2 regions of the Mesobacillus sp. LC4 genome follow, and region 2 is predicted to be linked to the other one. Evidence: a T-box and tRNA genes for the amino acid it is inferred to sense, from the RefSeq annotation. Region 2 holds a T-box; the other holds one or more tRNA genes.

Region 1 (3,390 bases), on a different contig from region 2:
TCTTACACATTATCTAGTTTTGAGGGAATAAAAGCTTTTCATTAAGTGAAAAACTTTTTTAAAATTTCTCTTGCAAAATGCATAAAAGACAGTATAATAGATATTGTCTTTGAAAAAATGTCTGGTGGCGATGGCGAGAAGGTCACACCCGTTCCCATACCGAACACGGAAGTTAAGCTTCTCAGCGCCGATGGTAGTTGGGGGTTTCCCCCTGTGAGAGTAGGACGCCGCCGGGCAGGATGCATTTTCATCCAATCTTCAAAGATGCGGATCGCGTATCCAAGTCGGAGAAATAATCATTATTCCGCAGTAGCTCAGTGGTAGAGCACTCGGCTGTTAACCGAGCGGTCGTAGGTTCGAATCCTACCTGCGGAGCCATTTGGAGAGCTGTCCGAGAGGTCGAAGGAGCACGATTGGAAATCGTGTAGACGGTCAACGCTGTCTCAAGGGTTCGAATCCCTTGCTCTCCGCCATAGAAACTTTATATCTGGCCCCTTGGTCAAGCGGTTAAGACACCGCCCTTTCACGGCGGTAACACGGGTTCGAATCCCGTAGGGGTCACCAAACGGAGGATTAGCTCAGCTGGGAGAGCATCTGCCTTACAAGCAGAGGGTCGGCGGTTCGATCCCGTCATCCTCCACCATATATGTTTTATAAGTTTATTATCGTCGCGGGGTGGAGCAGTTCGGTAGCTCGTCGGGCTCATAACCCGAAGGTCGCAGGTTCAAATCCTGCCCCCGCAATCATAAAGTTATTTTCAAGTTAAACACTTGAAAAGACTTTGGTCCCGTGGTGTAGCGGTTAACATGCCTGCCTGTCACGCAGGAGATCGCCGGTTCGATCCCGGTCGGGACCGCCATTTGTGGCTCAGTAGCTCAGTCGGTAGAGCAAAGGACTGAAAATCCTTGTGTCGGCGGTTCGATTCCGTCCTGAGCCACCATCTATACAATACCTGGTTATTCAGGAAATTTGATAAAATGGGTTTTTTAACATCAAAAAAGATGTTATAGTGGAGGGGTAGCGAAGTGGCTAAACGCGGCGGACTGTAAATCCGCTCCCTCAGGGTTCGGCGGTTCGAATCCGTCCCCCTCCACCACTTAATATAGGGGTATAGTTTAAAGGTAGAACGAAGGTCTCCAAAACCTTTGGTGTGGGTTCGATTCCTACTACCCCTGCCAATTTTATTATGGCGATTGTGGCGAAGTGGTTAACGCATCGGATTGTGGTTCCGACATTCGTGGGTTCGATTCCCATCAGTCGCCCCATTTTAATCACATATTCACCGGTGAGTGAATAGTATATATTGGGCTATAGCCAAGCGGTAAGGCATCGCACTTTGACTGCGACATGCGTTGGTTCGAATCCAGCTAGCCCAGCCATTTTTTGCGGAAGTAGTTCAGTGGTAGAATACAACCTTGCCAAGGTTGGGGTCGCGGGTTCGAATCCCGTCTTCCGCTCCAAAAATATATGGCGGCATAGCCAAGTGGTAAGGCAAAGGTCTGCAAAACCTTTATTCACCGGTTCAAATCCGGTTGCCGCCTCCACTAATGATTTAGTGGCAGCAAGAACGCAAGACATATTAATATGCCGGTGTGGCGGAATTGGCAGACGCGCACGACTCAAAATCGTGTTCCTTCTGGAGTGTCGGTTCGACCCCGACCACCGGTACCACTTTTATTATAAACAGGATGTCCTGTTTTCTTTATTTCATATAGATATGTACGCGGGTGTAGTTTAGTGGTAAAACCTCAGCCTTCCAAGCTGATGATGAGGGTTCGATTCCCTTCACCCGCTCCATACATACGTGACTAACGCAGTATGTCGTTTCCAGAAAACGATATGCTGCGTTTTTTCTTTGTCTGTCTTATAACCGAATCTTGATTTCAAATTGAATGAAAAATAAACGGAAAAATTCCGCTTGAATTGTAAACGACCCTAAATTCTTTAAGAATAAGGGTCGTTTTTCCGCTTATTTCATCCAAATCGATGGATTTTGTCTTATTTTTAAGAGTTAACCGGAATATCTCCGCTTGTTCCCACAGCATTAGTGTCCTCTAAATACAATAACCGGAATATATCTCCGTTTATTCCCACTTCATAAGATCCTCTAAGTAAGTAATAGCCGGAAACTCTCCTCTTATGAATACTCATATCTACATAATCGTCACCAATGAATCATCATCACCCCAAAAAGAAAAAGGATGCATTAGCATCCCAAGATTTTATATGTGCCTGATCCACCATGGATTTGGATAAACATGTTCATGAGTGACTCAGTCATTTTTTGCATACTTTCTGGTGAAGATGAAGGTTTTAAATAGACAATCTGCAGAGCATTTGTAGTATTTCCTGTTACGGCCGTCCGCTCTGAATCGACAAATGGGCTGCCGAATGGTCCTTTTTCGTCCGCAGAAATCAGCAAGTTGGCCAGATTATTGGTACGCCCATTTAGACCTGTGTACTCTTCGCTTTCTTCACCTATTTTAATCGTTACATCCCCAACGAGCTTATCGCTGTCATAGACGCCAATTGGAATTTGGTATTCAAGAGAGAAGAAATTATTTAAATCTATTGCACTATGTATGGATTGGAGATAATTCTGCTTGGCAATCCGTCGGTAGAGGGCTTCCGCTGAGTGTCTATAGCGGTTTGGGTCCTTACCAGTTGTTTTGAATATTGCACGCCATTCTTTGATACCCTCGAGATCGGTTATGTTTTTTTCCAGAAGGTCGAAATAAATAGATTCCTGGAAAAGCTGGAGCCTGCCTTTTAACATTTGCGGAGACTCGCCAACCTGGATGTCTTTGTACTGGATAATCCCGACTGAAAATCCGGGAATCAGATCACATATCGCCTTGGAAACTTGAATTTCCATTGATTCCACCTCCAAATCTGCTTTAAAATAGTTTATCATAAAAGTAATTTGCTTTTAAATTTATGGATTTCAAATAGAAACATTAAACAGAAAGGAGGAAACTTTAATGGATACAGCTAGCCTGAAGAAGGATATTATCGCTTACAGCAAAAGTATTGGTATTGATAAAATTGGTTTTGCAGCTCCATCTGCCTTCGAAGAGATGAAGGTCAGGTTATACAGGCAGCAGGAACTTCAATATCAATCCGGATTCGAGGAAAAGGATATTGAAAAGAGGACGGAGCCTGGCCTGATTTTTGACCGTCCTAGATCCATCATTTCGATTGCTCTCGCTTATCCTTCTAAGATGAAGACGAAGGTTGTCAGCAAGAAAGGGGAACGGCGTGGAATCTTCTGCCGTGCTTCATGGGGGACTGACTATCATATGGTCCTCAGGGACAGGTTGAAAAAACTGGAGGATTACATTGCTATGAAGGTTCCTGAAGCCAGGTTCAAGTCGATGGTCGATACGGGTG
Region 2 (3,390 bases):
TATAGCGAAGGTAGTACCAGCAGCTGCCACCCCATTGCGGCATCGTATTCGTTTCCCTGCGGCCTTTTTTACCTGTTTCAGGGTCAACGACATTCACCCAGTCATCGATATTGGCAAGTGGAGACTCGCCTGTACCAGATGGCTTGATATCCTTCGTTTTAGGAAGAACTAAAGGCAACTGGTCTTCTGGAACTGCTGACATTGTGCCATCTTCCCAGTGAATGATCGGAATCGGTTCGCCCCAGTAACGCTGGCGGCTGAACAGCCAGTCACGAAGGCGGTAAGTGACCTTCTTCGTTCCGATGCCTTTTTCCTCAAGCCAGGATATCATCTTGCTGATGCCCTCTTCTTTGTTCATGCCATTTAGGAATTCAGAATTAACATGGTCCCCGTCGCCAGTGTAAGCTTCTTTTTCAATGTCTCCTCCGGCAACGACTTCCTTGATCTCCAAATCGAACTTTTTCGCAAACTCGTAGTCGCGCTCGTCATGGCCAGGTACTGCCATGATTGCTCCTGTTCCGTATGAAGCCAGAACATAGTCGGCGATCCAGATTGGCATTTTTTCGCCATTTGCTGGATTGATTGCGTAAGCGCCAGTGAAGACCCCTGTTTTGTCCTTCGCAAGGTCCGTACGCTCTAGGTCGCTCTTGCTCTTGATTTCATCGATATATTTTTCGACTGCAGCCTTCTGTTCAGCTGTCGTGATTGAATCAACAAGCTGGTGTTCTGGTGCAAGCACCGCATAAGTTGCACCGAAAAGTGTATCAGGACGCGTTGTGAAAACTGTGAATGTTCCTTCATGGCCCTCGATGTTGAACGTGATTTCAGCACCTTCAGATCGGCCGATCCAGTTTCGCTGCATATCTTTCAAGCTTTCCGGCCAATCAAGCACATCCAGATCCTCAAGCAGGCGATCTGCATAAGCAGTGATTTTAAGCATCCACTGTCTCATCGGACGGCGCTCGACCGGGTGGCCACCGCGCTCACTTTTTCCGTCGATTACTTCTTCATTCGCTAAAACCGTTCCAAGTGCCGGGCACCAGTTAACCGCTACTTCATCAATGTACGCCAAGCCTTTTTCATATAGCTTTAAGAAAATCCATTGCGTCCACTTGTAGTATTCCGGATCTGTTGTGTTGACTTCACGATCCCAGTCGTATGAAAAACCTAGTGCCTTGATCTGGCGGCGGAACGTGTTGATGTTCTGCTCCGTGAATTCTGCCGGATCATTCCCTGTATCAAGAGCGTACTGCTCTGCAGGAAGCCCGAACGCATCCCAGCCCATTGGATGAAGGACATTGAAGCCCTGCATTCTTTTCATGCGGGATAGGATGTCAGTCGCCGTGTATCCTTCCGGGTGGCCAACGTGAAGACCGGCACCAGATGGATACGGGAACATATCCAGCGCGTAGAATTTCTCTTTACCTTTATCTTCAGTTGTTTTGAACGTTTTGTTTTCTTCCCAATGCGTTTGCCATTTTTTCTCGATTTCCTGATGGTTAAAACTCATCGTCAATATCCTCCTGTTTGGTTTCGATTTATTTTTGCGGATGGAATTTCTTTTAAAAAATAAAAAACTCCCGTCCCTGTAAAAGGGACGAGAGGTTATGTATGATCTCCCGCGGTACCACCCAAATTAGTGTGCAACACTCGCTTCATTCATCCTTAACGCGGAAAACGGCAAGCACTACTGAAGAGTTCGCGCTTGCGACTCAAAGGCGAGTTCATGATGGACCCGTCTGGCTTGCACCAACCGCCAGCTCTCTAATCAGGTTTTGCACCACTACTACTCCTTGTCGAAGTCTTTCGTTATGAATATAGAGATATTGTAATAAAATTCCCTTCTATATGCAAGCGTAGATGAAATAAATGATATAGAGAGTATTATATGATGGTTTCTGCTGCTGGTGCAGGCTTTTTCTATGCCGGCAGCCAGCAACCATCCTTCTGGCCAATCTGTAAAATTTCAGAAAGGCCTTATCGATTACTTAGTTTGTGCTGCCTCCAAAAGCAGGTCAACAATATGCACGCCTCTCATTTTGCCAGAAAGTCCTTCACGCTCAATTCCGAGCTTCATTTGAAGAAGACAGCCTGGATTAGCGGTAACAATCGTTGTTGCATGTGTGGCCTTTGCCTGGACCATTTTGGAATCTAGGAGCTGCATGGACATTTCACTCTCGACTATATTGTAGATTCCTGCTGAACCACAGCAACGGTCAGCATTCTCCATCTCTTGGTATTGTGCTCCCTTGATGGACTGCAGCAATGTCCTTGGTGCTGAAGCTGTTTTCATGACATTGCGAAGATGGCATGAATCCTGATACGTAATGATTTGATGGTGCAGTTCGAGGTTCACTTTTTCATGAAAGCCGACTTCGACCAATATTTGCGAGATATCCATGATTTTATCGGAAAATTCCTGGGCCTTTACCTTCCATTCCGGATCATCCTTAAGCAAATGATCATAGTCGATTAAAAACGCGCCACAGCCTCCAGCATTGGTGATGATGAAATCGACCCCGGAATCCTCAAATGCTTTAATATTCCGGCGTGCAAGTGCTTTCGCATCTTCCTTTTCACCACTATGCCCGTGAAGCGCTCCACAGCAAGCCTGGTCTTTCGGAATGATAATTTCACAGCCTGCAAGCTGCAAAAGCTTCATCGTTGCATTGTTTGTTTCCAGGAACATGGTATCCATCAAGCAGCCGCTAAAGAATGCGACCTTATGCGTCTTTGTCCCGATTGCTTCAAGGTGCTCAGGACGATTTTTCATTTCCTTCATTGTCGGCACCTGGGGAAGGACCTTTTCCATCGTGGCGAGAGACTCAGGAAACAGCTTCATCACACCTGTTCCGCGCGCCAATTTTTGGAGGCCGGAACGTTGATAGAATCCAATGAGTCCAGTCAGTCCCCTCATGCGCTCCTGATGCGGAAAAAGCCCTTTGAAGACTGCATTTCTGACCACTTTTACAGGCATTGAAAACTTCTTGTTTTGATTGACAATATCACGGGCCTCTTCAAGAAGGTGTCCATAGTTCACTCCTGATGGACAGACCGGTTCACACGCACGGCAGCCAAGGCAAAGGTCTAGTGATCGTTCAAAGTCCTCATCCGGTTCAATAATCCCATCGACGACCGCCTTCATCAAAGCGATCCGCCCGCGTGGTGAATGTGATTCCTGATAGCCCGATTCGATATAGGTCGGACAGGTAGGGAGGCAGAACCCGCAGCGCATGCAGTTCAATAGTTCGTCCTGGTTCATCTTTCCCTGGAATTCTGCTTGGATTCTCTGCTGTTCTTGAATCGTTGTCATTTTTAAACCACCACCCGTTTCCTGCTGTCCTTCGCAAAAACCTTACCAGGATTCATGATATTGTTGGGATCCAGGGC

What was found. A T-box is a leader RNA that pairs with one kind of tRNA and senses whether it is charged. The one in region 2 lies ahead of leuS (leucine--tRNA ligase), so its partner is inferred to be a tRNA-Leu.
Region 1: it has a tRNA-Leu gene. The T-box ahead of leuS (leucine--tRNA ligase) is inferred to sense a tRNA for this amino acid. The anticodon was not compared.

The regions. Positions count from the first base shown of each region.
Region 1 covers NZ_JBGCUB010000017.1:15,741-19,130, reverse strand. Annotated here, with positions in the region: rRNA gene rrf (5S ribosomal RNA) at 121-236, shown strand; tRNA gene AB5I83_RS23170 (tRNA-Asn) at 304-378, shown strand; tRNA gene AB5I83_RS23165 (tRNA-Ser) at 382-473, shown strand; tRNA gene AB5I83_RS23160 (tRNA-Glu) at 490-564, shown strand; tRNA gene AB5I83_RS23155 (tRNA-Val) at 568-643, shown strand; tRNA gene AB5I83_RS23150 (tRNA-Met) at 670-743, shown strand; tRNA gene AB5I83_RS23145 (tRNA-Asp) at 784-859, shown strand; tRNA gene AB5I83_RS23140 (tRNA-Phe) at 865-940, shown strand; tRNA gene AB5I83_RS23135 (tRNA-Tyr) at 1,012-1,096, shown strand; tRNA gene AB5I83_RS23130 (tRNA-Trp) at 1,105-1,178, shown strand; tRNA gene AB5I83_RS23125 (tRNA-His) at 1,190-1,265, shown strand; tRNA gene AB5I83_RS23120 (tRNA-Gln) at 1,305-1,379, shown strand; tRNA gene AB5I83_RS23115 (tRNA-Gly) at 1,386-1,460, shown strand; tRNA gene AB5I83_RS23110 (tRNA-Cys) at 1,470-1,544, shown strand; tRNA gene AB5I83_RS23105 (tRNA-Leu) at 1,587-1,671, shown strand; tRNA gene AB5I83_RS23100 (tRNA-Gly) at 1,724-1,797, shown strand; gene AB5I83_RS23095 (B3/B4 domain-containing protein) at 2,207-2,875, opposite strand; gene queG (tRNA epoxyqueuosine(34) reductase QueG) at 2,982-3,390, shown strand, end outside.
Region 2 covers NZ_JBGCUB010000007.1:60,141-63,530, reverse strand. Annotated here, with positions in the region: gene leuS (leucine--tRNA ligase) at 1-1,510, opposite strand, end outside; T-box leader at 1,591-1,809, opposite strand; gene AB5I83_RS19380 ((Fe-S)-binding protein) at 1,985-3,313, opposite strand; gene glcD (glycolate oxidase subunit GlcD) at 3,316-3,390, opposite strand, start outside.